DNA from 3 places in the Arthrobacter sp. Soil_C_60 genome. Region 1 is predicted to be linked to each of the others. Evidence: riboswitches for the same ligand, from Rfam matches in the RefSeq annotation. Region 1 holds a riboswitch; each other region holds the start of a gene.
The links. Region 1 has a riboswitch for S-adenosylmethionine ahead of AC3A4M_RS12935 (MFS transporter). Riboswitches for the same ligand answer to the same signal wherever they lie in the genome.
Positions count from the first base shown of each region.

Region 2: another riboswitch for S-adenosylmethionine. It lies ahead of AC3A4M_RS02740 (aminotransferase class V-fold PLP-dependent enzyme); the one in region 1 lies ahead of AC3A4M_RS12935 (MFS transporter).
Region 3: another riboswitch for S-adenosylmethionine. It lies ahead of AC3A4M_RS07805 (cobalamin-independent methionine synthase II family protein); the one in region 1 lies ahead of AC3A4M_RS12935 (MFS transporter).

Region 1 is NZ_JBDGKM010000005.1:174,006-184,607, reverse strand. It holds gene AC3A4M_RS12955 (amidase) at 18-1,436, shown strand; gene AC3A4M_RS12950 (ABC transporter permease) at 1,433-2,485, shown strand; gene AC3A4M_RS12945 (dipeptide/oligopeptide/nickel ABC transporter permease/ATP-binding protein) at 2,478-4,208, shown strand; gene AC3A4M_RS12940 (ABC transporter ATP-binding protein) at 4,223-5,086, shown strand; SAM riboswitch class IV at 5,691-5,805, shown strand; gene AC3A4M_RS12935 (MFS transporter) at 5,847-7,208, shown strand; gene AC3A4M_RS12930 (LLM class flavin-dependent oxidoreductase) at 7,205-8,590, shown strand; gene AC3A4M_RS12925 (PucR family transcriptional regulator ligand-binding domain-containing protein) at 8,735-10,450, opposite strand; gene AC3A4M_RS12920 (amino acid permease) at 10,544-10,602, shown strand, end outside.
Region 2 is NZ_JBDGKM010000001.1:562,540-573,141, reverse strand. It holds gene AC3A4M_RS02785 (multifunctional oxoglutarate decarboxylase/oxoglutarate dehydrogenase thiamine pyrophosphate-binding subunit/dihydrolipoyllysine-residue succinyltransferase subunit) at 1-1,089, shown strand, start outside; gene AC3A4M_RS02780 (GDSL-type esterase/lipase family protein) at 1,172-1,771, shown strand; gene AC3A4M_RS02775 (50S ribosomal protein bL37) at 1,894-1,968, shown strand; gene rsrA (mycothiol system anti-sigma-R factor) at 2,084-2,359, opposite strand; gene AC3A4M_RS02765 (sigma-70 family RNA polymerase sigma factor) at 2,356-3,042, opposite strand; gene AC3A4M_RS02760 (DoxX family protein) at 3,364-3,945, shown strand; gene aroA (3-phosphoshikimate 1-carboxyvinyltransferase) at 3,951-5,297, shown strand; gene rsgA (ribosome small subunit-dependent GTPase A) at 5,299-6,402, shown strand; gene hisN (histidinol-phosphatase) at 6,471-7,358, shown strand; SAM riboswitch class IV at 7,472-7,584, shown strand; gene AC3A4M_RS02740 (aminotransferase class V-fold PLP-dependent enzyme) at 7,626-8,999, shown strand; gene AC3A4M_RS02735 (class I SAM-dependent methyltransferase) at 9,156-9,920, shown strand; gene AC3A4M_RS02730 (metal ABC transporter substrate-binding protein) at 10,026-10,602, shown strand, end outside.
Region 3 is NZ_JBDGKM010000003.1:207,434-216,865, reverse strand. It holds gene AC3A4M_RS07820 (APC family permease) at 1-498, opposite strand, end outside; gene AC3A4M_RS07815 (acyl-CoA dehydrogenase family protein) at 495-1,742, opposite strand; SAM riboswitch class IV at 1,818-1,931, opposite strand; gene AC3A4M_RS07810 (CoA-binding protein) at 2,041-2,457, opposite strand; SAM riboswitch class I at 2,550-2,664, shown strand; gene AC3A4M_RS07805 (cobalamin-independent methionine synthase II family protein) at 2,676-3,887, shown strand; gene AC3A4M_RS07800 (ABC transporter ATP-binding protein) at 4,323-5,177, shown strand; gene AC3A4M_RS07795 (aliphatic sulfonate ABC transporter substrate-binding protein) at 5,318-6,364, shown strand; gene AC3A4M_RS07790 (ABC transporter permease) at 6,364-7,290, shown strand; gene acs (acetate--CoA ligase) at 7,266-9,302, shown strand.

The DNA.
Region 1 (10,602 bases):
CTTATACAGGAGCAGCAATGGACCTTTTTGACTCGGCCACAGCCTTGGCCGGCGCCATCCGCCGTCGTGAAATTAGCCCCGTCGAAGTTGTCGACGCGTATCTGGACCGCATCGACGAAGCCAACCCCCTGATCAACGCCATCGTGTGGCGCAACGACGACGAGGTCCGTGCCGCAGCGCGGGAAGCCGAACGGGCGTTGCTCGTGGGCGAGCCGGTAGGCCCGTTCCACGGGGTGCCGATTCCGGTCAAGGACCTCTCGGACGTCGCGGGACAGCCCAATACGCACTCGTCGCTGGCGATCGACGCGACGCCGAGGGCCACCACGGACCTTAGCGTGCGTAAGCTTCAGGACGCCGGCTTCCTGCTCATGGGCCGCACGAACTCGCCGGAACTCGGGCCGCTGACGGTCGCCGAGAACGCCCGGCACGGCAAGACCCGCAACCCCTGGAACCCGGAGTACACGCCGGGCGGTTCCAGCGGCGGCGCGGCGGCGGCGGTCGCTGCCGGGATGGCCCCGATCGCCCACGCCTCCGACGGCGGTGGATCAATCCGCGTACCATCGTCGGCCTGTGGGCTCGTCGGGCTGAAACCCAGCCGCGGCCGCGTTCCGCAAGAGGTCTTCGCGTGGGAGCACTCGACGGTCGAAGGCGCCATCGCGCGGACCGTGGCCGACGCCGCCGGGGTGCTCGACGTGATGAGCGAATCGGACCGGTTGGCCTGGTACTCTGCGCCGGCCCCCGAGCGGCCGTTCTCGGCGGAAGCCGGACGTGATCCGGGCAGGACCAGGATCGGTATGCTGCTTCAGGCTCCCACCGGGCTGCCCGTTGACCCGGAGTGCGTCGAGGCCGCCCAACTGCTGGCCGGAGCCCTTGGGGCTGCCGGGCATGAAGTCTTCGACGTTTCGCCCGAGCTCTTCTCGCGCGAGGCGATCGACGCCTTCCAGGTGATCATCAGTGCTTCAGTCTGGGCGACACCTTTCGACGATGCCTCTAAGGTCGACCCGTACATCGCGCACCGGATCCGGCAGGCCGAAGGATTCCACGCCGGCCTGTACGCCCGTGCCGCTGCCCTGATGCAGCTCGAATCCCGGCGCATCGTTGCGCAGTGGGGTCGCGATTTCGATGTCCTGCTTACCCCGACCATGGCCACGACGACCCCGCCCGTCGGCGTCGTGCTGGATGAGGCAAACCAGGACCCGGCCGGTCCGCGGCTGACGGAGCTGCGGATGATTTCCTTCACGTCCTTCTGCAACATGGCGGGCCTGCCGGCCATCAGCCTGCCCGTCCACAGGGACGGAAAGGGCCTGCCGGTCGGGGCGCAGCTGGTCGGCGGTCCTTTTGGTGAGGGACTGCTCGTTGCCCTCGCCGCGCAGGCCGAGGCACATTTCCGCTGGCAGGAGCAGATTGCTCCGGTGCTTAACGGGGTCCGTCCATGACTGTCAGTCCGCGCACCCTGGAAGCCGCAACCGGCCCGGCCGCAGGAAGCCCGCTACCGGGCAAGCCCGCCACGAACGCAGGGCGCCGCTGGACCTCCAGCGCGTGGCTGGACTTCGCGCTGCGCCGGGCCGGCGGTCTGCTGCTGTCGCTGTTCCTGCTGGTGGTGCTGACGTTTATGATGGTGCCGCTGATCCCGGGCGACCCCGCGCGTGCCATCGCCGGTACGGATGCTTCCACGGAGACCCTCGCGCGGCTGCGTGCACAGATGGGGCTGGACGATCCGCTGCCCGTCCGCTTCCTGGACTACATAGCCGGATTGGCGCAATTCGACCTGGGCAACAGCTTCCGTTTCAACGGTGCGGTCGCGGACATCATTGCCACCAAGCTCCCGTACACCGCTCAGCTGGCCTTCCTGGCGATCGCAGTCGTGCTGCTTGTCGCCGTCCCGGCCGGCATGGCCGTCGGGGTCCTCACACGCGGCGGCCGGCAGCGCTGGCTGGATCTGGCATTCGGCAATATCGCAGGCTTCCTCGCCTCCTTGCCTGGCTACGTAACGGCAACACTGCTTGTGGTGGCATTCGCCATCATGGTGCCCATATTCCCTGCCGGCGGCGCCGACTCACTGTCCGCGCTCGTGCTACCGACCCTGGCACTGGCCATCGGCCCGACCTGCGCAGTCGCGAGGGTGGTGCGCCAGGAAACCGCCACTGTACTGGAACAGGACTATATGCGCACCGCCCGCGGCCGCCGAATCCCACCGCTGCGGCTCTACCTGCGGCACGCCCTGCCGAACCTGCTGACCAGCACGCTGACCCTGGCCGGCCTGATTCTGGCCAGTCTGCTTGGCGGCGCGATCATCATCGAAACAGTCTTCAATTATCCCGGCCTTGGCAGCGAGATCATTCAGGCCATCATCTACCGCGACTACCCGCTGATCCAGGGCATCATCCTGGTAATCGGGCTGATTGCCACGATGCTCAACCTTCTGGTCGACGTCGTCCTCGGCATCATCGACCCGCGCACGCTCGGAGCTAAATCCCATGGCTGACAACGTCACGACTTCACACCGTTTCCGCTGGAGTGCAGGGCTCATCATCGGGCTCGTCCTGACCGCAGCGCTGGTCCTGACCGGCCTCCTCGCCCCGTTCTTCCTCACCGAAGCCGCGGACACGCTCAGCTCCGAGTCGCGGCAAAGCCCCAGCGCCGCACACTGGCTGGGAACGGACGACTTCGGCCGCGACATTCTCGCCCGTTCCCTGGTCGCCACCCGGCTGACCCTGATCATGTCCGTCGCCGCCACGGCCGTCTCAGTCCTCGGCGGCCTGGCCGTCGGCTCCGCGGTCTGGCTGGCCCCACGCCGAGTCCGCGAGGCAGCCCTGCGCCTGATTGAGGCGGCCGTCGCCTACCCGTCACTGATCTTCGCCCTGATCGTCGCCGCCATTCTGGGACCGGGAAGTACCACGGCGGTCATCGCCATTGGTCTCGCCGGCATCCCCGGTTTTGCGCGCCTCACCGCGAACCTCGCAGCATCCGTCTCACACCGCAACTTCGTGGGAACCGCCCGGCTGCTCGGCGTACCCGCACCCCTGCTCATCAAACGCCACCTACTGCCGAACATGGCCGAACCGATCCTCGTCATGGCCACTTCCAGCTTCGCCCTGTCCCTGCTGGAGATCTCCTCGCTATCCTTCGTGGGACTCGGCGTGCAAAGCCCCGAATACGACTTCGGCCGGCTCCTCAACGAGGGTCTGGTCTCCATCTACTCGCAGCCACTCCAGGTCGTAGCTCCTTCGATCATGCTGGTCATCGCCGGCCTCGGGGCCATGCTGATCGGCGACGGTCTCGCCTCCGCAGCGGATCCCCGTGGCGGCCGGCGGTTCCTCGGGCTGCGCCGGCCCGCCGGATGCCCCGCCTCGGCAACACCCGCCCCCGAAGCGCTGCTCGAGGTGGATAACCTCACGGTCACCGCCCCGAACGGCAGAATCTTGGTGGACGGCGTCTCCTTCAGCATCGAACGCGGGCAGGTTGTCGGACTGGTCGGTGAATCAGGATCCGGAAAATCAATGACCGCGATGACCGTCGCCGGGCTGCTCGCCGACGGCGTGACGGCCTCGGCGCACACCCTGCGCCTGGACAGCCTGAACCTGCTCGGCCGCAACGATCCGAAAGTACTGGCCGCGAGCACCGGGCTGGTCTACCAGGACCCCGGGACGACATTCAACCCGGCGCTGCGAATGGGCCCGCAGCTGACCGAAGTCCAACGCGTCCACCTGGGCCGCAACCGCCGGACGGCGGACCGCGAGATGATTGCGGCGCTGGACGAGATGGCCATCCGGAACCCTGAATTGAGGATGACCCAGCATCCCCACCAACTCTCCGGCGGGATGCTGCAGCGGGCGATGATCGCTTCCTCGACCATCGCCGAACCGACGTTGCTGATCGCTGACGAACCGACCACGGCCTTGGACGTGACGGTTCAGGCCGAAGTGTTGCGAAAGTTCCGCAAGGTCAACCGCGAACGCGGGACCGCCCTGCTGTTCATCTCGCACGACATCGGTGTGGTCCAGGAACTATGCGACGAAGTCCTGGTGATGCACGGCGGTCGCATCCTTGAACGCCTGAGCGGACGCCAGCTCAAAGAAGGCCAGGCAACACACCCTTACACCAAGGCGCTGCTGGCGGCCACTCCCAGCATGGCCGGGGAGCGCCGGGCACTCGTCGGTGCACGCTGGACGGCGGCGCACTCGGACACGCATGGAGCGGCGCTATGAAAGGAACGACGACGATGGACAACAGGTCCTTACCCACCATCACGGGAGTGGAAACCATTGGTGGACCCACCCGCGGCCGCCTGCTCGAGATCGACGACATCAGCGTCGAACTGGGCTCCGGCGCCACCCGGGCACGCATCCTCAACAACGTAACCCTCACAGTGCGCCGTGGCCAGACGGTCGGATTGGTCGGCGAATCCGGCTCGGGCAAATCCACACTCGCCAAAACGCTCGTCGGAGACCTGCTGCCAACCAGCGGAACCATCCGCTTCGACGGCACAGTGACAAAGGGGCTGAAAGGCGTCGGACTACGACGGCTGCGCCGCCAAGTCCAGCTGATTCCGCAGGACCCCTACTCATCGTTGAACCCGCGGCGGACCATTGGCCAGACCCTCGCCGAAGCAATCGATCCCCGCGGCGGCAACCCACGCCGCCACGCCACCGAGATTGCGAGCTGGCTGGACCGCGTCTCCATGCCGACAGAAGCGGCGGAGCGCTACCCGCACGAGTTCTCCGGCGGCCAGCGGCAGCGTATCGCCATCGCCCGGGCACTTGCCGTCCGACCGGAGCTCATCATCGCCGATGAAGTCACTTCCGCCCTGGACCTGACAACGCAGGCCGACATCCTCAACCTCCTGGACGAATTGCGCCGCGATCTGGGACTGACCATGTTGTTCATCTCGCACGACCTCGCAGTAGTGCGCCATGTCAGCGACGAAGTCGCCGTGCTCTACCATGGCGATCTGGTGGAATACGGTGCCATCGATCAGGTCTACGCCTCGCCGTCCCACCCCTACACCCGAAAGCTCCTCGATTCCGTGCCGGGAGGACTCGGTTTCAACATCGACGGCGACGTCGAGCAATGTGTCGAGGCGTGAGCGCGGAAAACAGGTCGATCGCCCAGCGTCTTCCACCCCGGGTACGTTCGTTGGGACGGTTGATTGACCGCCTACCCATCAGCCCCAAAGAGTCTCTTTATAATGCTCATGTCGAAGCGGCCTGAGCACTATGGCTGGCCGCCCGGGCGACCGGCGTACCGGCTTGGGTTCGGACCGCGCCGAGGCTGACGAAAAGTTCGTCAGGGCGGGCCTTGTCGCCGATGAGTGGGACGGGACCATCGCCCTCCTCTCACGACGGGCGTCAGCGCCGGCGGAATAAGGTGACCAGGTTTGCCGCAGCCGTGTACAGCCCTGGAGGGACCTCGGAGTACGACGGCCAATGCGAAGGCTGTACCGCCGGACTGTGAGTCGAATGGCCTGTCCGTGCGACCAGGACAAGCGCTCGGCAGGCATTGGTGTGAAGGCTTTACCTACTGGCTGCCCGTGGTCTCGCTCTGGAAACTGAGACTGATCCGCGAGGCGTTCGGTTCCTGCAGTCCCCGGACGGAACCGTGTGGGTGCGAAGGAACAGGACCGAAAGATGACTGCGGATGACGTCCGTCCCTTGGCAACGGCGCCCTGACCCCTTAGGGTCGGTGTTCAGAATCAAGAGTTCCAACGTCAAACCCTGGTTTGTTGGACGGCAACCCTCTCGCTGTAGTGGGGTGCCCCAGGTGAGGATTCGGCCCGGCACGGACCTGTGCGGGCAAGTATGGCGCCTCGTTTTCCCAGCTGCGCCCCGTCAGTGCAAGGGTTATCCATGTCCATTCAGGAAGCTGCTACGACCGTCTCATCGCAGACCGTTGGCCCGATCCGTATCAGGGACAAGAAACGGGTCCTGACCTCTGCCTTCGTGGGCACCACTATCGAGTGGTACGACTTCTATCTCTACGGCACCGCTGCGGCGCTGGTCTTCAATGTCCAGTTTTTTCCCTCCGGCTCCGCCCTCGCGGGAACACTCGCAGCGTTCGCAACTTTTGCGGTCGGGTTTATCGCCCGACCGGTCGGCGGCATCATTGCCGGCCATCTGGGCGATCGGATAGGGCGTAAATCCCTGCTGGTCATTTCGTTGATGACCATGGGAGTCGCCTCGACCGCTATCGGACTGCTGCCGAATTACGAAAGCATCGGCACCCTCGCCGTTATCGGACTTGTCACTTTGCGCCTGCTCCAGGGCTTGGCTGCCGGGGCCGAATGGGGTGGATCAGCGCTGCTATCGGTGGAGCATGCGCCACGGCACTTGCGGGGATTCTTCGGCAGTTTCACCCAGGTCGGTTCTGCTGCCGGTATGCTGCTGGCCACCGGCGCTTTCGCCCTCACTCAGGCACTGACCACATCCGAACAGTTTCAAAACTACGGCTGGCGGATCCCGTTCCTCGTCAGCGCGGTACTGGTCGTCGTCGGACTTTACATCCGGGTCGGGGTGGAGGACTCCCCCAGCTTCCGGCAGCTTAAATCCGATAACAAGACCGCGCAGGCACCGGTTTGGCAGGTACTGCGCCACCATAAGCGCGCACTGTTGGTCACTATGGGATTGCGGATGGCACAGCCTGCCCTGTTCGCCATTCTTACCGTGTACGGAATCGGTTACATCGCCGCCCGGCGGGATGATCCGGTATCGGGGGTCACCGCCGTCCTCATCGGTTCCGCCCTCGGTCTCGTATCCGGTCCGGTCTGGGGCTGGTTGTCCGACCGGTGGGGGCGCCGGCGCATCGCCATCGCCGCCATCGTCGGAATTGCGGTTTTCATCTGGCCGTTCTTCTGGTTCCTGGACCACGGCTCCCTGCTCCTGCTGCCGCTGCTGATGATCCTCGGCATGAATGTCCTGCACGATTCGATTTACGGCCCCCAGGCGGCGTGGTTGGCCGAACAGTTCCCGGTCCACCTGCGCTACACCGGGATCTCCCTCGGCGTGCAGGTCGGCACCGTGCTCTCCGGAGGACTAACCCCGGTGATCGCTGCCTCTCTTCTGATATTCGGCGGTAATGAGCCGTGGCTGATCTGCGCCTACATCACCCTTCTGGCGGGTCTGTCATTTGCGGCCGCCCTTGCCGCCAAGGACCCGGCCGGAGACTACGCCCAGGACACCACCACCACCGACACTTTCGAGGAGATCTCGTGACCAAGCAGATCCTGCTCAATGCCTTTGAAATGTTGGTGCCCGTGCACCAATCGCCCGGACTGTGGCGACACCCCGATGATCAAATCCGCCGATACACCGAACTGTCCTACTGGACTGATCTGGCAAAGACCCTGGAATCCGGCGGGTTTACCGGCATCTTCCTGGCCGATGTCCTTGGCCAGTACGACACCTACGGCGGCAATGCTGACGAAGCAATGCGCGGAGGCGTGCAGTACCCGCTGTTAGACCCCACGCTCATCGTCAGCGCCCTGGCCGCCGCCACCAGCCGCATCGGCTTCGGCATCACCGCCTCGGTCACCTACGAACAGCCCTACCTGCTGGCCCGCCGGTTCGGCACGCTGGACCACCTCACCGGCGGGCGGGTCGGTTGGAACATCGTCACCTCCTACCATGAGTCCGCCGCCCGCAATCTGGGACTGACCAAACAGATTCCCCACGACGAACGTTATGACCGGGCGGAGGAGTACATGGACGTGGTCTATAAGCTCTGGGAAGGTTCGATGGACGACGACGCCGTGACAGCCGACCCCGAAACCGGTGTATTCGTGGACCCCGACAAGGTCCGCGGGATCGGCCACGACGGCGAACACTTCAAGGTCCCCGGTCCTGCCCTGGTCCAACCATCACCACAGCGCACCCCGCTGCTGTTCCAGGCCGGCGCCTCCCCGCGGGGACAGGCCTTCGCCGCCAACCACGCCGAGGCCATCTTCTTCAACGGCTACTCCACGGACATCGTCCGCGGCTGGGTGGATACAGTCCGGGGCGAACTCGCTTCGCGCGGCCGCGCGGCCGAATCCGTGAAGGTCTTCGCCCTGGCCACCGTCATCGTGGCAGAAACCGACGCCGCAGCCCAAGCCAAACTCGAGGACTACACCCAATATGTGGACCCAGAGGCCGCCCTGGCACTATTCAGCGGCTGGACGGGAGTCGATATGAAAAATATCGACCTGGACAGCCCATTGGAATACATTCAGTCCGACGCCCAACAGTCCGCGCTTGCCTCGTTCACCAAACTGGACCCTACGCGCGTCTGGACCCCGAGAGAACTCGCCCGGTTCGTCAGCATCGGCGGACGCGGACCGGTGATCGTCGGCGCCCCCGAGACCGTGGCGGACGAACTGGAACGCTGGATGGTCGAGGCCGATATCGATGGCTTCAACATTTCCTGCGCGGTCCGCCCCGCCGATCAGGAAGACTTTGTCCGCCTGGTCTCCCCCGAACTACGCCGCCGCGGCCTACTGCCCGAAACCCCTGAAGGACAAACATTCCGCGAAACTGTGCTAGGCAAAGGGCCGCGCTTAGCCGACGACCATCACGGCGCGAGTTTCCGCCCGGCGGCCCTCGCGTCTCCGCAGGTGTAAGCCAGGTTGTCAGCGGCCGCTTCTGAGGACAGCGGGCTCAGGTAGGTCTTGAGATTGGTTGGATCGCGGGGGGTGATGGCAACGAGGGAGCTGCTGAACTCTTCAACGACCTCTTCGTAGACGTCCTTCCAATAATGAAACTGGCTATTCCGTGCCAGGCAACATGTCAGGCGGGCTGTAGTTCAGCGCGATCAGGAGTTCGGCCCGTGTCTGCGCGTCGGCCAGATCCCGGCCCAGCAGCTCGCCCACCTGGCCGATCTGCCGCCGGACACTATTGCGGTGCAGGCCCAGCGCCTTGGCCGAGCCATCCCAACTGCCGTTCGCCTCCAGCCACGCCCGCAGCACCGCCAGCAGGGCGGAGGCGCGCTCCGGCTCCAGCTGCCGCAGTGGACTGAAGCTCCGGTTGAACAGCATCGCCCCGGCCTCCGGGCCCAGCAGGCCAGTGACCGAGAACTCGATCTGGTCCGCCCTGACACTGCGCCCGGCAACCTGTGCCTGCTGCCGCAGCGACGTGGCCAGCCGGTAGGCCTCGGGAAGCTCCGGCAGTTCGGCCGTATCGGAGATGACAAGGTGCCAGCCGAGTTTCTCCACCTCCGCCACCACCGCGTCGTCCACCCGGAGCCTGGTGATGGCAGCGAAACCGTAGTCGGTGCTTTCCACCAGCTTCGTGTCGAAGATCCGCCGCCACTGCAGCAGTCCGCGGACCGGGTCCTCGCCTCCTGTCCCGTGCGAGACGCCCGCTTTTTCCGCTGGTTCCAGAGCCGGCCCGCCCGCCCGGAAGCCCTGCACCACACGGAGTTCAGCATGGCGCGGCGCGGACACGCTTTGCGCCACCAGCCTGCCGACCGCCTGCGAGTGCCGGGACCCCGCCGTCGTTGTTTCCGGGTGCAGCAGCAGTGCCGTTGCCAGTTGGCTGGGTGCCAGGGAGCCGACAGTACGTTGACGCAGCAAGGCTTCCAGCAGCCCGACGGCGGTCTCGACAATGTTCCTCTCTACCGGTTCCAGCGGGTTCGCCGCACCGACAACCAGGGCACCCAGGTTGGCGTCCCGGGTGCTGCGGAGCGGATACCCCACCACCCGCCGGGCCCCGGGCGCGTCAAAGCTTTCCAGTTCGACCCGCGGTCCGCTGCCGGCGAAGAGCCGGGCCAGCATCGGTTCCAGTTCCACCGCCTCGGGCACGCCGTCTTGCAGCGGCGCGGGGACGGCGCGGGAGCGGACGCGCCGGTTGGCGCCGACCAGCACTGCCCACACCGGGACGTTCCGCACCAGGGCCTCCAGCAGTTCGGCCTCGGGCCGCGGGGTCAGCACTGCGCGCATCAGCTGCCTGTTTGCTTCCGAGAGCAGGCGCAGCACCCTGAGGTTCTCCGCCTCCAGCAGCCGGGCGAATTCGAGCCCCAACGCGGCAAAGGGAACTTCTTCCGGAATGGCGACCAGCGTCAGGGAGTGCTTGCGGCAGGCCTCGGCCAGGGTCTGGGGGATGTTGCTGAAATAGGGGCTGATGCCGAAACCAAGGGCGCAGACTTTCGCCTGCACCAGCCGTTCGATGTACCGGTCCACTGCTTCGGGGGTTCCGCCGTCGTCGAGGAACGGGAGTCCGGCGGTCAGGACGAATTCGCCCTCCAGCAGATACGGGGCGGGATCTTCCAGCTCGCTCGGCTCGACCCAACGGACCAGAGCCGGTTCCGTAGCGCCCTGCCGGCCGTCGTGGACCACCGTCAGGGTGTCCGGCAGCCGGTCCAGGAAGCGTTCCAGCGAGACCGCCGCGAAGGCTCCGGCCGTGCTGCCGCTAAACTGGTCGGCGCCCGCCCGTACAGGCCGGACATCCTCCCCGCCACCGGCGGATGGTGCAGAATGTCTCATGCGAGAAGAGTGTAGGTCATTTTGCCCCAGCTTGTTAGCTGCCTCACATGGCACGCTGGTGGAACGGAAGAAGCCTCCAGATTGGAACCGAGAATGATCGACACCCCTCCCGCAACGAAGCGCCGGGGCCTGCCCCTGGGCAGCCAGTTGCT
Region 2 (10,602 bases), on a different contig from region 1:
TTCACCGTGCACCCCAAGCTCAAGGCGCTGCTGGAGAAGCGCGAGCAGATGTCGCGTGAAGGCGGCATCGACTGGGGCTTCGGCGAAATTGCCGCCTTCGGCAGTCTGCTGATGGAAGGCGTTCCGGTCCGTCTGGCTGGCCAGGACTCGCGCCGCGGTACGTTCGTCCAGCGCCATGCCGTCTTCCATGACCGGTCGTCCGGCAAGGAATGGGCACCGCTGACGCAACTGTCCGAAGACCAGGCGAAGTTCTGGATCTATGACTCGCTGCTCTCCGAATATGCGGCCATGGGCTTTGAATACGGTTACTCGGTTGAGCGACCGGATGCGCTGGTCATCTGGGAGGCGCAGTTCGGCGACTTCGTCAACGGCGCACAGACCGTAATCGACGAGTTCATTTCTTCGGCCGAGCAGAAGTGGGGACAGCGTTCCTCACTGGTCCTCATGCTGCCGCACGGTTATGAAGGCCAGGGGCCGGACCACTCTTCCGCTCGCATCGAACGATTCCTGCAGATGTGCGCTGAAGACAACATGATCGTGGCCAACCCGACCACCCCGGCGTCGCACTTCCATCTGCTGCGCCGCCAGGCTTACAGCCGTCCGCGCAAGCCGCTGATCATCTTCACACCCAAGCAGCTGCTGCGCCTCAAGGCTGCCGCCGCCAAGGTCGAGGACTTCACGGAGGGCCGCTTCCAGCCGGTCATCCCGGAGGTCCAGGAACTGAACCCAGGGGAAGTCGACCGGGTGGTCCTGGTATCGGGCCGCCTGTACTACGACCTGCTGGCTGCGCGTCAGAAGAACGGCGACACCAAGACGGCTCTGGTGCGGGTCGAGCAGCTGTACCCGCTGCCGGCACAGGAAATCGAGGCCGAACTGGCCAAGTATCCGAACGCCGAAGTGGTCTGGGCCCAGGACGAGCCCGCCAACCAGGGACCGTGGCCGGTTATTGGAATGATGCTCCCGCAAAGGGTGGACACGAACCTTCGCCTGGTTTCGCGTCCTGCCTCCGCCGCCACCTCAACAGGTTCCGCCAAACGGCACGCTGTCGAGCAGGACGTCCTTGTGAAAAAGGTGTTTGAGCGTAAGTAAGTAAGATGATGGGTGGGGTGCACAGACACCCCACCCACTTCTTTTTAACCAGAGGCCTGCCCTAACCAACAGAAAGCATCTTGTGGAGCAACGCAAAATCAGGATCGCCGCTGTCGGCGACGAACTCCTTGCCGGTACCGGTGATCAGCGCGCCCTCGGTTGGCTCGGACGGACTCTGGCCCGTACCAATCCCGCGCCGGCCAGCCTCGAATCTTTCACTCTGGCATCGCCTAACGAGGGCACGGAGGAGCTTGCCGGACGCTGGCTGCAGGAGGCAGGACGCCGGTTTGATGACGGCTACGAAAACCGGCTCGTTATCGGGCTGTCCGACCGCGACCTGGATCTGGAGCTGACAACCGCCCGGAGCCGGCTGAATCTGGCCAACATTCTTGATGGTGCTGCCCAATTGAGCGTCAAGGCTTTCGTCGTCGGACCGCCGCCCGGCCTCGATGCAGAACGCAACCAACGCCTTGCCGAACTGTCCGCTGCGTTCGGAGATGTCACCACCCGGCGCAAGCACGTCTACGTTGATACCTTCACTCCCCTGCTCAACCACGAACAGTGGCGCACGGATCTTGCCGCCAACGGCGGCGCTCCCGGGCAGGCCGGCTACGGTTTGATTGCCTGGCTGGTTCTCCACCGCGGCTGGTACAGCTGGCTGGAACTGCCCGAGCCCTCCTAACTCCACTCCCCCTGTCGAGTCCGCCGGTCAACACGGTTCAGCGGCCGTCACCGGTTAGGCGTGCATGGGCGGATGTGGGAGACTAGTACGCAGTTCTTTTTCATCCAGGTAAGGAGGCAGCTATGAGCAAACGAGCACGCAAGCGTCGTGACCGTAAGCGCGGCGGCGCAAACCACGGTAAGCGTCCCAACACCTAAGCAACCGGTTCTTCCGGTTTGGCTTACGGGTCACCCGCCAGCTGAATAAAGCAGGAACCCCCGCCGACCATCAGGTCTGCGGGGGTTCCTGCTTTATCTATTCCGGCAGGCAGTTCTAGGCGTCGGCCTGTACAGGGTCGCCGGCTTCGAGGTGCCCGATCCGGTCCAGAATCCGTTCCTTCAGTGTCTGCGGTGCAGCCTCTTGGCACGACCTCTTGACCACGCTTCGGATCAGGCACTCCAGGCTGTGCTCCTGGGCGCATTCTTCGCAGCCGTCCAGATGCTGTTTGATCTCGTTGAGGTCCTCGCGGGACAACGCGCCGTCAACGTATTCATAGATCCGCTTCATGCGGTCGTCTTCGCAGTCGCCCAAGCCGTGGCAGTCGCTCATTTGCCGTTCTCCTGTTTTGTCCCCACAGTGGTTTTGTCCGTCTTTTTGCCCATTCCGCGTTCGTGCGCGTAGTCGGCCAGCAGATCGCGCAATAGCTTGCGTCCGCGGTGGAGGCGGGACATAACCGTTCCGATCGGGGTGTTCATGATTTCCGATATTTCTTTGTAGGCAAAACCCTCTACATCTGAAAAGTAGACAGCCAGCCTGAACTCCTCCGGGATAGCCTGGAGGGCTTCCTTGACGTCCGAATCCGGCAGGTGGTCCAGGGCCTCCGCTTCGGCGGAACGAAGTCCCGTCGAAGTGTGCGAAGCGGCTTGGAACATCTGCCAGTCCTCAACCTGGTCCGCGTTGGACTGGAGCGGTTCGCGCTGCCGTTTGCGGTACAGATTGATATAGGTGTTGGTCAGGATCCGGTAGAGCCACGCCTTGAGGTTGGTCCCCGGCTTGTACTGATGGAAGGCCGAAAACGCCTTCGTGTACGCCTCCTGGACCAGGTCTTCGGCATCGCTGGGGTTGCGGGCCATACGCATGGCAGCTGAGTAGAGCTGGTCCACATACTGCATGGCGTCGCGCTCGAAGCGGGCACTGCGTTCTTCTGGTGTCTCGGTGTCAGCGGCCGCTGCCGGCGCGGATTCCTCCGCAGCCTCCAGCGGGGCAGCCTCATCGGATTTGTCTGTTGTCATCGGCATCAAGTCTACGCTGGAGGTGTTCCGGGCAGGGTCCAAACGCAGCTGCAGTCCCGCAGCAGGCTGGAGAGTTGCTGATGGCACTGATTGTCCTTTCGACACGGTGGCGCCGGCGCTATGTTCGAGAACCCGCACCTATTGCTCCTCTTCACAACGATGCAGGCACCGTCCTTATTCCGCCTTCGGTCATCGTGGATACCCCAACGTTGCGTATGCAGGATGTACAGTGCACGCAAAAGTGCCAGACTAGAGAACAGCGTCACCAGCAGCCCTAGAAACAGCTTCCGCACTGCGGACAGCGCCAGCCAGGAGGTACTTATGACCATCGTTCGCTTTGTTGCCCGCCCCATGCTTGCCGCAACGTTTGTGGCTTCGGGAGTCGATCGCTTGCGAAACGTGCAGGACACCGCGGACCAGCTTCAGCCGGCCCTGCGGCAGGTCCAGACCATGGTTCCCTCCGCAGCACCGGTAACAGGCAACGAGAAGCTGGTTGCCCAGGTCATTGGTGCCACACAGGTTGGGGCCGGCGTTTTGCTGGGGATCGGCAAATTCCCACGCATTGCGGCACTGCTTCTGGCAGGAACGGCAGCGGCGAACGCACTGGTGGAATTCAACGCCGCGGACGCTACGTCGCCTGAATCCCGCCGGACCCGGCGCAACCAGTTGCTCAAGAACGTATCCCTCATCGGCGGCGTTCTGTTGGCCGCAGTCGATACCAACGGCCGCCCCGGACTGGTCTGGCGTGCCGAACATCTCGCCTCTGATGCGCGCAGAAATGTGCAATCCTTCGGCAAGGATGCCCGCAAGAACGCTAGCACCCTGAGCAAGGACGCCCGCAAGCAGTTGCAGAAGGCTGAGCGGACCGTGCGGGCGGCTGCCTCCGATGTGGTGGGTTCCTAGTTTTCATGACTGAGCAAGCAAGCGCCGGCAGCAACAGCACTCACTGGTCCGCACCTTTCGCCCCGGGGCCGGTCGATGCCACCGTATACGTACCGGCCTCGAAATCCCTGACCAACCGCTACCTCGTGCTCGCGGCTTTGGCGGACGGCCCGTCGCGCCTGCGGGCTCCGCTGCACTCGCGTGATTCGGTTCTCATGATCGATGCGCTGCGTGCGCTCGGGGCCCGCGTCGAGGAAACGCCGGGCGAGGGCCGGTTCGGTCCCGACCTGCTGGTCACGCCTATTGAACAGGACAGGGAGCTGGGCGAGACGCAAGTGGATTGCGGGCTGGCCGGTACGGTGATGCGCTTCGTGCCGCCTCTGGCAGCATTGTGCACTGGAACTGTGACCTTCGACGGCGATCCCCAGGCGAGGAAGCGGCCGATGGGCAGCACGATCGACGCGCTACGCGGCCTCGGCGTCCGGCTGGAGGACGGCGGAAACCGCTCGCTGCCGTTCACGCTGGCCGCTTCCGGCGGCGTCGACGGCGGGCATCTGGTCATCGACGCCGGAGCCTCCTCCCAGTTCGTCTCGGCGCTGCTGCTGGTCGGCGCCAGATTCGGCAACGGGCTCCACCTCGAACATTCCGGCCAGAGCGTCCCTAGCCTGGACCACGTTGCCATGACCGTGGCGGTACTGCGCAGCGTCGGGGTGGAGGTAGACGATTCCCGGCAGAACCACTGGGTGGTCCGGCCCGGACTGATCAAGGCTTTCGACGTCACCGTCGAACAGGACCTTTCCAATGCCGGCCCCTTCCTCGCGGCGGCCCTGGCCACGAAGGGAACGGTTCGGATCCCGGGCTGGCCGGCGGAAACCACGCAGGTGGGTGACAAATGGCGCAGCATCCTGGCGCAACTCGGCGCCACCGTCAGCTACGAGAACGGCACCCTCACCGTGACCGGCGGAGCAGAGATCACCGGGGCGCAGCTCGCCGACACCAGCGAACTTGCCCCCACCACGGCGGCGCTCTGCGCCCTGGCCGGCAGCGAATCCAGGCTCACCGGAATTGCCCATCTGCGCGGACATGAAACCGACCGGCTGGCGGCTCTGGTCGCGGAAATCAATGCCTTGGGCGGCGACGCCGAAGAAACCGAGGACGGGCTGATCATCCGTCCGAGGCCGCTGCACGGCGGGGTTTTCCATTCATATGAGGACCACCGGATGGCTACTGCCGGAGCCATTATCGGGCTGGCGGTCGAGGGCGTGGAAGTCGAAGACATCGGCACCACGGCCAAGACCATGCCCGAGTTCCCGCGGCTATGGCAGGACCTGTTCGAGACTTCCGCCCGCCAGTCCGAGGCGGGAGCGGTCTAAGGTGGTGCGCGGCAACCGTACGTGGGATGAATCCGATGTCCGCATCCGTCCCAACAAGCGCGGCTCGCGTCCGCGTACCAAGGAACGGCCGGCCCACGAAGACGCGGTCATCGGGCGGATCATCACCGTGGACCGCGGCCGCTACACCGCGGTGGTCGATGAAGACACTGCCCAGGAACGCGTGGTTGTCGCCGCCCGTGCCCGGGAGCTTCGCCGCAGCCCGGTGGTAGCCGGCGACTTCGTAGCGCTCGTCGGCGACATTACGGGCGAGCCGGACTCTTTGGCCCGGCTGGTCCGGATCGAGGAACGACGGACGCTGTTGCGGCGCAGCGCCGACGATACCGACCCGGTGGAGCGGGTAGTCGTGGCCAATGCGGACCAACTGGTCATCGTGGTGGCCGCCGCCAACCCGGAGCCGCGCACCGGTTTTATCGACCGTGCCTTGGTAGCAGCGTACGACGCCGGGATCAGCCCGCTGCTGTGCGTCACCAAAGCGGACGTCAAGGATCCTGAAGAACTGCTCTCCAACTACCGGCACCTCGATCTGCCCGTCATCGTCAGCCGGACCGCTGGCACGGAGGGCTTTGGAATTGATGCACGGTCCGCCGACGGGCTTTCGGCCCGTCTCGACCGTGACGCCGTGGCCGAGCTGAAAGGCTATCTGGACGGGATGGTCAGCGTCATGCTCGGCCATTCCGGTGTCGGCAAGTCCACCATGGTCAATGCGCTCACGGGTGCGGAACGCGCCACGGGCGGCGTCAACGCCGTGACCGGGCGGGGACGGCATACTTCCTCCTCGGCGCTGGCCCTGAAGCTGACCGATGCCCCGGCCGGCAGTTGGATCATCGACACGCCCGGCATCCGTTCTTTTGGACTCGCCCATGTGGACCCGGACCGGATCATTTCCGCCTTTCCCGACCTGGAGCCCGGCACGGCCGATTGCGAGCGCGGCTGCAAGCACGACGACCACGCCGTCAACTGCGGCGTGGACGCGTGGGTGGCTTCCGGGCAGGCCGGCGAATCAGGCCCGGCGCGGCTGGCGTCGCTGCGTCGTTTGCTGGGAACCGAAGAACGCGCCCAAGCTAAGGAACTGGGGTTCCAGTAGCACCGCCGTCGTCGGTCGGGGACTTCACATCCCGCATCCGGCCACCGAATAAGGATAAGTTGAAGCCTATGACCCGTGACGTTCAAAGCTATAACGATGATCTGCGCCTGGCCCATGTGATGGCCGATTCCGTGGATTCGCAGACCATGGCCCGCTTCAAGGCGCTGGACCTGAAAATCGAGACCAAGCCGGATCTCACCCCTGTCACGGATGCTGACCGCGCCGCCGAAGAGGCCATCCGCGGCCAACTCTCCCGGGCCCGGCCGCGCGACGCGGTGCTTGGCGAGGAGTACGGCAGCAGCGGCCACGGCTCCCGCCGCTGGATCATCGACCCCATCGACGGCACAAAGAACTTCGTCCGCGGGGTGCCGGTCTGGGCTACCTTGATCGCGCTGGTGGACGAAGACCGGCCCGTGGTCGGCCTGGTCAGTGCCCCCGCTTTGGGCAAGCGCTGGTGGGCCGCGACCGGAACCGGTGCCTACATGGGACGTTCGCTGTCCGCGGCCACCCGGCTCCGGGTCTCCGATGTCAACCGGCTCGAGGACGCGTCCCTCTCCTATTCCAGCCTCACCGGCTGGCAGGAACGGGGCAACTTCCCGGAGTTCCTCGGCCTCACCGAATCCGTCTGGCGCACCCGTGCCTACGGGGACTTCTGGTCGTACTGCATGGTGGCCGAGGGCGCCGTCGACATTGCCTGCGAACCGGAACTCAACCTCTATGACATGGCGGCACTGGTGCCGATCGTGACGGAGGCCGGCGGACGGTTCAGTTCGCTCGAGGGCGAGGACGGCCCCTTTGGCGGCAACGCGCTGGCCACGAACGGCACGCTGCACGACGAGGTGCTCTACCGGCTCAATCCCCAGTTGCGCGGCCAGCGTCCGGCCGCACACCCGGAGGATGCGCCCTTGCCGGAAACCGCTCCGGAGGCCTCTGTGGAGGCGGACGGCCTGCGCTGACGCTGCCTTTGTGACGAATTACGACGGCGGCCGTCCCCACTCCGGGGATGGTCGCCTTTTCGTTCCCGTAACAAAGGTGCGGCCGCTCCCGCCGGACAATAATCTCGATGGCAGGTCACGAGTGCCAGCGCTAAACCCCGGTTTGCTGGCCGGCAACCCTCCTAACGCGGCGGGGTGCCCCGGGTGACGACCTGGCCGTGCCTGACTGGTTCGGCAAGCGCGGATCCGCTCTGCCATGCGCACGGATCCCTCACCAGATGAGGTCATATGAGCACCACTGTTATCGATTCCGCCCTTTCCCCCGAGCTGCTGGCAGCGGAACAACCGTTCCAGGAAGTTACCGGCGCAGAACTCGCCGCTCCCCTGCTGGACGGCGGCACCATCCGCTACGCCAACTTGGACTACGCCGCGTCGGCACCCGCGCTGGCTTCCGTCACCGCCTATCTGGAGCAGTTGCTCCCCTACTACGCCAGCGTCCACCGCGGTGCCGGGTACGCATCCCAGGTCTCCACCTCCGTCTATGAGCATTCACGCGACGTTCTGCGTTCTTTTGTGGGCGGGCGGACCGATGACCTGGTCATCTTCACCCGCAACACCACCGATTCCCTGAACCTGCTCGCCGGCTGCGTCCCTGCCGGCGGCGAAGTACTGTACCTGGACATCGAACACCACGCCAACCTGCTGCCCTGGCAGGCGGTACCGCACCGCAGCGTGGTGGCCCGGCCGAGTGTTGCAGGCACGCTCGAGGCCATCGAGGCCGAACTGGCAGGTGGCCAGGTGGCACTCGTGGCCATCACCGGAGCGTCGAATGTTACCGGCGAGATCTTCCCGATCGCCGAAACCGCGCGGCTTGCCCACCGGTATGGGGCAAGGGTAGTGGTGGATGCTGCGCAGCTCGCCCCGCACCGGCGCCTCGACATTGCCCGGGACAACATTGACTATGTGGTCCTCTCCGGACACAAGCTCTATGCCCCGTTCGGTGCGGGAGCGATCATCGGCCGGGCCGACTGGCTCGATTCCGGCACACCGCATCTGGCTGGCGGCGGCGCGGTGAAACAGGTCCGGCTGGACGGCGTGGTCTGGACAACCGGGCCGGCCCGGCACGAAGCCGGCTCTCCCAATGTGCTCGGTGCTGCCACCCTGGCCCGGGCCGCGGAGCACATTGCGCAGCTGGATGAGGAAGCGTGGCAGCAGCATGAGTCCGTGCTGCGTGGGTATCTCATCGAGCGGCTGGAGGCGGTGGACTCGGTCACCGTGCACCGGATTTTCAGCGGCGAGGCCAGCCCGCTGGATGCCATCGGCGTCGTAAATTTTTCGGTGGCCGGATACGACGCTGGCCTCGTGGCCGCGTATCTTTCGGCAGAGCACGGCGTCGGCGTGCGGGACGGGAAGTTCTGCGCCCATCCCTTGCTCAACCGCCTCGGGCTGCCGTCCGGTTCGCTGCGTGCCAGCTTCGGGCTGGGTTCCCGCTTGGAAGACGCGGCCCGGCTAGCGGACGGAGTGGCAGCGCTGGTCCGTGACGGCCTGCGCCACGACTACGTCGTGGAGAGCGGTCGCTGGGTGCCGGCGGTGGAAACACGGGCCTTCCCCGAGTGGGCACCGGTGACGCCGGGAACCGCCGGTGCGGCGCCGTGCTCCTAGGGCTAGGAACGTATCCCTGCGCGCCGGATGGGGCATGATCTAATTGACCCGTCGTTGCGAAGCCGCCGGTGCAACGGCACGGGCGGCTGGCGGCGTCAATGACAGGTCAATGAGAGGCCCCTGACCGAGAGCAGAGGGTGCACGAGGAGTGTGGCAGTGGTTCGCGGCGGACCCCGGATGGACGACGAACGGCGCCGGGAGTTCGGCAGCAGCTTCCAGCAGGGTGGCGCGCATTATGACCGGGTCCGTCCCGGCTACCCGGATGACGCCGTCGATTGGCTGGTGCCGCCGTCGGCACGGGACGCCGCGGATGTAGGCGCCGGTACCGGAAAATATACGGCCGCGTTGCTCGCCCGGGGCCTGCGGGTGACCGCCGTGGATCCCTCGGCCGACATGCTGGAACAATTGGCAACCAACTATCCCGCGGCCCGGATCCTGCTGGGGACGGCCGAACATACCGGCATCGCCGATTGCGCCGTCGATCTGGTGACCGTGGCGCAGGCCTGGCATTGGGTGGATCAGGCAGCGGCCAGCGCGGAGGCTGCCCGGATCCTGAGGCCCGGGGGAACGCTGGGCTTGATCTGGAACCAGCTCGATGTCTCCATTCCGTGGGTCCACCGGCTCTCCCGGATCATGCATGCCGGTGACGTTTACAGGCCGGACTTCCGCCCCTTCATCGGGCCTGAGTTCATCGGGCCTGAGGGCCATGAAACCCACTGGGCCGATCCGCTGACGCCCGCCGACTTGCTGGAACTGGTCAAGTCGCGCAGTTACTACCTGCGGGCGAGCGAACAGACGCGCGCAAAAGTCCTGGCCAATCTGGACTGGTACCTGCATGAACATCTGGGCCACGACAGGGAAGAGAATATCCAGCTCCCCTACCTGACCCTGACGTGGCGCGCTGTGAAGGCCGACCGCTAGGTTCGAGGGCTTCGGCGTCAACATTCCGTGCCGCTCCGAGCGGTAACGAGCAGAAATTTTAGCCACACCCTATTATTCCGGCGCCCCTTTACGATAAATTTAGGCATGCCGAAAAAACTGTGGTCCGTGCTGGCCGTCTTGACGATGGGTATGCTGACGGCCTGCGGTCCCGTGGGCAACGGTTCGGCGGCCGTACCGGAGCCGTCCGACGAGCGCCCCATGGTGTTGACCACCTTCACAGTGCTTGCAGACCTGGTGCGCCAAGTGGCCGGCGAGCATGTGCGGGTGGAATCAATCACCAAAGTGGGCGCGGAGATCCACGGCTACCAGCCCACTCCTTCGGATCTGGTCGGCGCCCAGGAAGCGGACCTGATTCTCGATAACGGACTGGGCCTGGAGCGTTGGTTCGCCCGGTTTGTGACGGCGGTACGGGCCCCGCACGCAGTCCTGTCGGAGGGGATTGACCCGGTGGATATTCGCTCCGGAAACTACGAGGGCAAGCCCAATCCGCATGCCTGGATGTCGCCGGAGGCCGCCAAGCTCTATGTCGACAACACTGTCGTCGCCCTAAGCGAACTGGATCCGGCGCATGCCGCGGACTTCCGTGCCAATGGCGAGCAGTACAAGGACCAACTGGACGGTGTCATGCAGGAACTGAAGGACGCCTTCCAGGACAGCGACG
Region 3 (9,432 bases), on a different contig from region 1:
GCCGGAGACCTCGATGTTCCTGTGTCCCAGCCAGGCCACGGCCACCAACGCCGCCGCAGCCCAGAGCCACCAGGGCAGTTCCGGTCCGCCGTAGGCACGGACCACTTCGTCCACGGCTGGTGCGAACAGGCCATAGACCCCGGCTTCCAAGGCCAGGTAGGACAGCAGCGCCACGAACGCGCCGCCCAAACCCGCGCGTCGGCCCAGCCCCTTCTCGATGTAACTGTAGAAGGCACCGGCGGTGGGAACATGCGGCGTCATCGTGGTGAAGCCGACGGAGAACAGCAGGAGGATGCCCGTCGCAAGCAGGTAAATGAAGGGCAGTCCGGCCCCGTTGCCGCTGGCAATGGCCAACGGCACAGTGCCGCCAATGACCCCGAGCGGCGATGCGGCGGCCACCACGATCAAGACGATGCTTGCGACGCCGAGGCGGCCGGACAGGCGAGGAGCGCCGGTTTCTGTTTGCGAAGCAGCTTTCGCAGGGCTGGCAATGCTCACTTCGAGGCCTTAGCGTAATTCGCTTCTGCATTCGAGCCGGCAGCTTCCCGGCCAGCATCGGCGCCGGCGACACCAATGGTCCAGACGTAGGGCGGTTCCGTAGCGTTGACCTCCCAGTCGCCGACGATCCGCGACTTGTAAATGAACGGGTTGTGCGTGGCCACGGTGCGGGCATTGCGCCAGTGCCGGTCCAGCGCCTTGCCCGTGCTGGTCGAGGATGCACCCAGCACATTGAACAGGGCTCCCGCCGCGTCGGGCACCAGAGCGCTCAGCACAATCTGCGCCTGGCCGGATTCAAGTTCGACGGCGATGTTGGCCGCCTTTTCGGCGTCGTCGTTTTGCAATCTTGAAGCGAAGACCCGGTCGAGGCTCTGGGCCACGCGCAGGGTGGTGGCTTCCGCGGCGTAGGCCTTGGCGCTGATTTCGCCGACAACCTGCAGGATCTGGGCGTCGTTACGCACCAGCGGGGCGTTGCCGTGGCCGAAGACGCGCTTCCGCTCGCGGACGTTCGCGGCAACGTCGGTGACCACGGCCTTGGCGATGCCGGCCAGGCTGACCAGCAGGATGTGCTGGTACAGGGCCGTCTGGTAGGGGAAGCGGTCGGCGAAGGCCGAGACGTTGGCCGGGTCCACTTCGGCGTCGGTGAATACCGTGGTCCCGCTGCCTGTGAGCCGCTGGCCGAAGCCGTCCCAGTCGTCGAAGGTCTCCACGCCGGCGGTCTTGGTGGAAATGATGACGGAGACGTCCGATCCGTCCGGGCGTTTGGCCGTCACATCAATCCAGTCGGCGAAGATGGTGCCGGTGGTGTAGAACTTGCGCCCGTTCAGCACCAGCTTGTCGCGGGCTTCGTCCAGCACGGTGCCCGTGCCGCCGACACCGGGCTCGGTCCACGCATTGCCGGCCAGCTGACCGTTGGCGAACCGCTGCAGCCAGACGCTGCGGTCTTCGCGGTGATGGTGGTAGAGGTGTTCCTCCGTCAGGGCGATGTGCGAGCGCAGGGCCTGCGGAATGTTGCTGTCCGCGGCGGCGAGCTCGATGAGCAGCTGGGTAAATTCTTCCCAGCTCAGGCCGTCCCCGCCGAATTCCGTGGGGATGCGCGCGGCGCCGAAGCCGGCTTCCTTCAGCCAGCCGATCTGCTCGAACGGCAGTTCCCGGGCCTGTTCACGGTCCAGTGCACCGGCGGCGATTCGTGCGAAGATCGGCCGGTACTTGGCGGCGGCCTTGGAGAATGCGTTGTCGGTCATGAAGTACTCCTGGGCAGAGGCTCCCGCCTGCCTGCGGCGCGCAACAATCCAAAAGAAGGGGACGCAGCCGGGAGGGGGCCGTACTTGCCGGACACGGATTGTGCACGGCCAGATCCTCATCTGGGGCACCCCACTACGGGAGAGGGTTGCCGCCCAACCAGCCAGAGCTTGTCGTTGGGACTCTTGATCTTGGAGTTCAGTATGCCGAGGAGCCGGGCTCCCCCAAACAAAAATGAAGTTATGTGAATGCGGCACAGCTACGCCCGGCAGCTACACAGGCCCGGCTACAGGCCCACCGCTACAGGCCGAGGTACGGCGCCTCGATCTTCGGGCAGGTGTCCATGACAACGTCCAGCCCGGCGGCCTTGGCCCGTTCCGCCGCGGCTTCGTCGATCACACCGAGTTGCAGCCACACGGCCTTCGCGCCGACCTCGATCGCCTGGTCCACCACGGGGCCGACCTTCTGCGAGTTCACAAAGCAGTTCACCACGTCGATCTCGCCCGGGATCTCCGCCAGCTTCTTGTACCCCTTTTGCCCGTGGACGTCGTCGCCCTTGAGGCTGACCGGAAGGATCTCCATGTCCAGCCGGTCCATCATGTAGCGGGACACGCTCAGCGCCACGCGGCGGGGATTGTTGGAGAGGCCTACCACGGCCCAGCGTGCCGGGGTGCTCAGCAGCCGCTTGATGACTTCGGGATCATTCTGATGCGCCATGCCGCCAGCCTACCGGCGTCACATTCACTCGGGAATGGCGGGGCGCGGTTGGCGGACTTGCGCCGGCAACTCGAAATGCCATTTAGTGGGAGGACCCATCCCGAGCGGCCGAGAGACCTGGATCGATGAAGCCGCAGCAACCCGCCCCCTTGAACAAGCCGTCAGGCTGAACACGGGCAACGGTGCTACTGCCAGGACCGATGGAAAGGAACTCCACCATGTCCTCAAACACTGACCACATCCGCGTCACCCACGCCGGTTCGTTGCCCCGCACGCCGGAACTGCTGGCCGCCAACGAGTCGAAGGAAGCCAACGGAATTACCCCGGAATTCCTGGACCTGCTCGAAACCTCGGTGATCGACGTCGTCGCTCGCCAGCGGAACCTGGGCATCGATATACCGAACGACGGCGAGTACGGGCATGCCATGGCCAGTTCCGTTGATTACGGCGCCTGGTGGAACTACTCCTTCGCGCGCCTGGGCGGACTCGAACCGACCAATGTGGACCGTTGGGCCGATGCCGAAGTGCGCCGCTCTTCCCCCGGCAACATTGTGCTGACATCCTTCCCGGACCGCCGCGACCGGCAGAAGTTCAATGACGCCTACAACGATCCGTCCTCGGGCATCCTGGCGCACCGCAAGTCCGTCACGCAGCCGAAGATCGCCGGTCCGCTGACCTACACCGGGCATGACCTGGTGAAGTCGGACGTGACCAACCTCAAGAAGGGCCTCGACGCCGCCGGGCTGTCCGAAGGTTTCGTGGCCGCGCTGTCCCCCGGGTCCTGCGCCCGCGTGGCCAACGAGTACTACAAGACGGACGAAGAGCTGCTGTACGCGTGTGCCGATGCCATGCGTGAGGAATACAAAGCGATTATCGACGCCGGCCTGACGGTCCAGCTCGATGACCCGTCCCTGGCGGAGAGCTGGGATCAGATCAACCCGGAGCCCAGCCTGGAGGACTACCTGAAGTTCATCCAGCTGCGCGTCGAGGCCACCAACTGGGCGCTGCGCGACCTGCCGCAGGAGCAGATCCGGCTGCACGTCTGCTGGGGCTCCTGGCACGGCCCACACACCACCGACATCCCGTTCGCGGACATCATCGATTCGGTGCTGCAGATCAACGCCGGCGCGTACTCCTTCGAGGCCGCCAACGTCCGTCACGAGCACGAATGGCGCATCTGGGAAGACACGAAGCTGCCCGAGGGCAAGTCCATCATTCCGGGCGTGGTCTCCCATGCGACCAACGTCGTCGAGCATCCCGAACTGGTGGCGGACCGGATTGAGCGCTTCGCCCGGCTGGTGGGCCGCGAAAACGTCATCGCCTCCACCGACTGCGGCCTCGGCGGACGCGTGCACCCGCAGATCGCAATCGCCAAGCTTGAGGCGCTGGGCCAGGGCGCGGACCTCGCCACCAAGCGCCTCTGGAAGTAGCCTCCCCGGTAATCTGCACCGCTGCCTCCCGCTGACTGTGCAGATAATGCCCTTTTGCCCGCCGGGAAAGGGCATTATCTGCACAGTGGACGGCGGTTATGGCAATCTGGACGGCGGTTTGGGCCCATCCGAACAGGGGCTAGGCGGCCAAGCTGCCGGCAGACGGTGGGTGATCGCCCTTTTCGGCCCGGCTTTATTACGCGGGATTGTTACAGCCGCCTTGCCGGATGGGCCTTGCGTGCAGTTTAGTTGGCGTTGACCATCCCGAGCGGCCGAGAGACCTGGATCGATGAAGCCGCAGCAACCCTGGTCGTTGGAAACCTCCCCTGGTTCCCGGCGATAACGAGGTGACAAGCCACGGGAACGGCTAAGCGAAAGCTGCGCCGCAAGGCTTGCTCCGTAGGGTGCTACTGCCAGGATCGATGGAGTGATCTCATGACTGCAGTAATCCCGTCTGTGCGACCGGCGACCCCTTCCAGCTCGGCCTCTTCCAGCAGCGTCGACCCGGCCCACCATGCCTCGGCATTGCCGGTTTCCTTCCGCGCGCTGCGCCGCACCTTCGGCACCGGGAACGCCGCCCACACCGTGCTCCGCGACATCAACTTCGACGTCCGGCGCGGTGAAGTCCTCGCCATCCTCGGCCCCAGCGGCTGCGGCAAGTCCACGCTGCTGCGCGCCGCGGCCGGGCTCGACGCCCCCAGCGCGGGCTCCGTGGACATTGACGGCACGCCGGTCCAGGGCATCGATTCGCGCTGCGCCTTCGCCTTCCAGGAACCGCGACTGCTGCCCTGGCACACGCTGCAGGCCAACGTGGCCATCGGCATGCCCACGGGCACCAGCGCGAAACAGGGCAAGTCCAAGGTCGCCCGCCTGCTGGAGCTGGTGGGGCTGGACAAGTTCGCCAAGCACCGGCCGCGCGAGGTCTCCGGCGGCATGGCCCAGCGCGCCTCGCTGGCCCGCGCCCTTGCCCGCAACCCCGGCGTGCTGCTGCTCGATGAGCCGTTCGGCGCTTTGGACGCGCTGACCCGGATCAAGATGCAGGATCTGCTGCTGGACGTCCACACAGCCGAACCGACCACCGTCCTGCTGGTCACGCACGACGTCGACGAGGCCCTGCAGTTGGCCGACCGGATCATCGTGCTGGGCAAGGAAACCGGCAAAGAGCACGACGGCGCCACCATCGTGCGTACCGTCGATGTCCCCGGCGACCGCCCGCGTGACCGTGGTTCCGTGGAGCTGGCCCGAATGCGCAGCTCCCTGCTGGCCAGCCTCGGCGTCGACGGCCACTAACGCTGCCCGACTGGTACGGCGGCCGGTAGCGCCGTCGTACTCCCCTGTTTTCTCCTGAGCTATGCCGGGTCCATTGCGGCCCGTTACACCCGTGTTCCGCGGATCGTCTCCTGTTCCGCACTACTTTTGAAGGATCAATCATGTCGCTTGCCAGCCGCTTTTCCCGCCGTTCCCTCTTCGGAGCGGCCGCCGTTGCCGCCTCCGCTTCCTTGGCCCTGACCGGCTGCGTGGCCGGCGAGGATTCCGAAGCCACCGCCGCGGCAGGGGCCGCCGGCGACGGTGTCCTGAACATCGACTTCGCCACTTACAACCCGTTGAGCCTGATCATCAAGGAAAAGGGCTGGCTCGAAGCCACGCTGGCCGAGGACGGCGTTGAGGTCAACTGGATCCAGTCCGCCGGTTCCAACAAGGCCAACGAGGCACTGCGTTCGGGCGCCGTCGATGTTGGCTCCACTGCCGGTTCCGCCGCCCTGCTGGCCCGCGCCAACGGTTCGCCGATCAAGACCATCGACCTCTATTCCCAGCCCGAGTGGTCCGCCCTGGTGGCGCTGAAGGAGTCCGGCATCGAGAAGGTCGAGGACCTCAAGGGCAAGTCCGTGGCCGCCACCAAGGGCACCGATCCGTACTTCTTCCTGCTGCAGTCCCTTGAGGAAGCCGGGCTGACCCCGGAGGACGTGACCGTGCAGAACCTGCAGCACGCCGACGGCTGGAGCGCGCTGAACAACGGCTCTGTGGACGCGTGGTCCGGCCTGGATCCGATCATGGCCGGCGCCGAGCAGGAGGGCGCGGAGCTGTTCTACCGGAACCTGGACTTCAACACCTACGGCTTCCTGAACGCCACCGAATCCTTCCTCGAGGAAGAGCCGGAACTGGCGCAGACCGTGGTCAACGCGTATGAGAAGGCGCGTGCCTGGGCCGCCGAGAACCCGGAAGAGACCGCGCAGATTCTCGCCGACGTCGCCGGACTGGACCTCGAGGTAGCCACCACGGTGATCACCGAGCGCAGCAACCTCGACGTCGATCCGGCGCCGGGCGAGGTGCAGCGCGCCGTGCTGGAGAAGATCGGCCCGGCCTTCGTCGAAACCGGCGACGTGGCCAGCCAGAAGCAGATCGACGACGCCGTCGACACGCTTCTCGTAGACTCGCTGGTGCTCAAGGCTGATCCGTCAGCCATCAAGGAATCCTGATGACGCACATTGGGAATTCTGGAGCCACCGGCAACAGCGTTATCGCCACCAGTAAAGAAGGCCTCGAGGCTACTGGCGTGACGGTAACAACCGCAGGCGCAGCCCAGCCGGGTCCGGCAGGTCCTTCACAGGACCGCTCCCCGGCAAACGGATGGTCCCCGGCCGGGGTACTGGACCATGGCTGGGCGCGCCTGTTCCTTGGACTGCTTATTCCCGCCGCGCTCATCGCGGCCTGGCAGTGGAGCACCTCCGCAGGCCTCTTCAGCGTGGTCCAGCTGCCGCCGCCGGCCATGGTGTTCGAGGCGGCGGCCGACCTGATCCAGCGCGGCGAGCTGGCTACGCATATTGCGATCTCGACCCAGCGCGTGCTGATCGGCTTCGCGTTCGGCGCCGCTCTGGGCCTGGCGTTCGGTGCCTTGGTGGGCCTGTCCCGCTGGGCCGATGTCCTGCTGGCGCCGCTGATCGGCGCCCTGCGTGCGGTTCCGTCCCTGGCGTGGGTGCCGTTGCTGATCCTGTGGATGAAGATCGGCGAGGACTCCAAGGTCACGCTGATCCTGATCGGCGCCTTCTTCCCCGTCTTCACCACGGTGTCGCTGGCGCTGCGCCACGTGGACCGCAACCTGGTGGAAGCCGGCCGGGCCTTCGGGCTCAAGGGTCTGAAACTGCTGACCACGGTGCAGCTTCCCGCCGTCGTTCCTTCGGTGTTTTCCGGACTTCGGCTCGCGCTGGCGCAGGCGTGGCTGTTCCTGGTGGCGGCGGAACTGATCGCTTCGTCGATGGGACTAGGCTTCCTGCTGACGGACTCACAGAATAATGGCCGCACCGACCGGTTGCTGCTGGCGATCGTCCTGCTGGCCGTCATTGGAAAGATAACCGACGCGCTCCTGGGAGTCGCGGAGAAATGGGCAGTAAAACGATGGGCATAAATGTAGCCGAAACCACCGCCGGACAGACCCCCGCGCCGGAGACCCCGGCCATCGCCTGGGCCGAGCCGCAGACCGAGACCGAGCGCATCGCGTTCTGGGAGGCGGCCGCCCGGCGCCTGGACTGGGCCGAGCCCTGGCACACTGCGCACTCCGCCACCCCGGTGGATACCGAGGCGCGCCGCGGACCGGAGCTGCGCTGGTTCGACGGCGGCAAGCTCAACGCCGCCTACAACTGCGCCGACCGCCATGTGGAGGCCGGCCGCGGCGACAAGGTGGCCCTGCATTTCGAGGGCGAGCCGGGCGACCGCCGCACCGTCACCTACGCGGATCTGCAGCGCGAGGTTTCCAAGGCGGCCAACGCGCTGCTGGCGCTGGGCATCACCAAGGGCGACCGCGTGGTCATCTACCTGCCGGTGATCGTGGAGACCGTGGTCATCACGCTGGCCTGCGCCCGCATCGGCGCCGTGCACTCGCTGGTCTTCGGCGGCTTCTCCTCCGAGGCACTGAAGTTCCGCGTCGAGGACACCCGCGCCAAGCTGCTGGTCACCACCGACGGCCAGTTCCGCCGCGGCCAGGCCGTCCCGGTCAAGGCCAACGCGGATGAAGCCGTTGCCGGGGACAACGCGATCGAGCATGTCCTGGTGATCAACCGGACCGGCCACACAGACATCAACTGGGTGGAAGGCCGCGACGTCTGGTGGCACGACGTCGTCGACACCGCCTCCGAGGTCCACGAGCCCGAGGCGTTCGACGCCGAAACGCCGCTGTTCATCATGTACACCTCCGGCACCACCGGCCAGCCGAAGGGCCTGGTCCACACCACCGGCGGCTACCTGACGCAGGCCTCCTTCAGCCACGAGTACCTGTTCAGCAACCCGGATCCGGCCCAGCGCGACGGCGACGTCCACTGGTGCACCGCGGACCTGGCCTGGGTCACCGCGCATACCTACGAGATCTACGGCCCGCTGTCCAACGGTGTCACGCAGGTCATCTTCGAGGGCACGCCGAACACGCCGCATCCGGGCCGCCACTTCGAGATCATCCAGCGCTACGGCGTGACCAGCTACTACACCGCGCCCACCCTGGTCCGCTCCCTGATGGGCTGGTTCCCGGACGGCATCCCCGCCGACTACGACCTGAGCTCCATCCGCCTGTGCGGCACGGTGGGCGAGGCCGTGAACCCCGAGGCATGGCGCTGGCTGCGCACCCAGATTGGCCGCGATTCGCTGACCGGGGATCCGGCGTCCGGCGTTCCCATGGTGGATACGTGGTGGCAGTCCGAAACCGGCGCGACCATCCTCTCGCCGCGCCAGACGGACGCGTCCTTCAAGCCCGGCTGCGCCACCCGCGCCTTGCCCGGCGTTGCCACTGACATTGTCGACGACGCCGGTGCCCGCGTGGGCGCGAACGTCCAGGGCAACATCGTGGTCACCAAGACCGGGCCCTCGATGGCGCGGACGGTATGGGGCAACCCGGAGCGCTACTTCACCTCCTACTGGGAGAAGTACGCGGACCAGGGCTGGTTCCTGGCTGGCGACGGCGCACGTTTCGACGACGACGGCGACACCTGGATCCTGGGCCGCACGGATGACGTGATCAACATTTCCGGCCACCGCTTGTCCACCATTGAGATCGAGTCCGCCCTGGTCTCGCACCCGGCGGTGGTGGAGGCCGGCGTCTGCCCCACGTTTGACGCGAAGACCGGCCACGCGGCAACCGCGTTTGTGGTGCCGGCGGACAAGTCGCTGATCGCCGCGTCCACGGCCGCCGAGCCGACGGTTGAGCAGGCTGCGGCTGCTGCCGAGTTGCGCGCGCATGTTGCGACGCAGATCGGGCCGATCGCCAAGCCGCGCGAGATCGTGTTTGTCCCGGACGTGCCCAAGACCCGGTCCGGCAAGATCATGCGGCGTCTGCTGACCCAGCTGTTCGAGGGCAGCACGTTGGGCGACACCACGAGCCTGCAGAATGAGCCCTGCATCGCGGACATCAAGGAGATCTGCGAGGCGCGGTAGGTTCGGGCCCCGGGGGTGGGGCGCGGGGCGGGAACCGCAGCCGGCCCCACGCCCCGGGCCCGAGGCTGGCTACCGCTCCGGGCCCCCGCTTGAGCCCATGTTTTAAAGGAGGCATCTGCATCATGCCTAG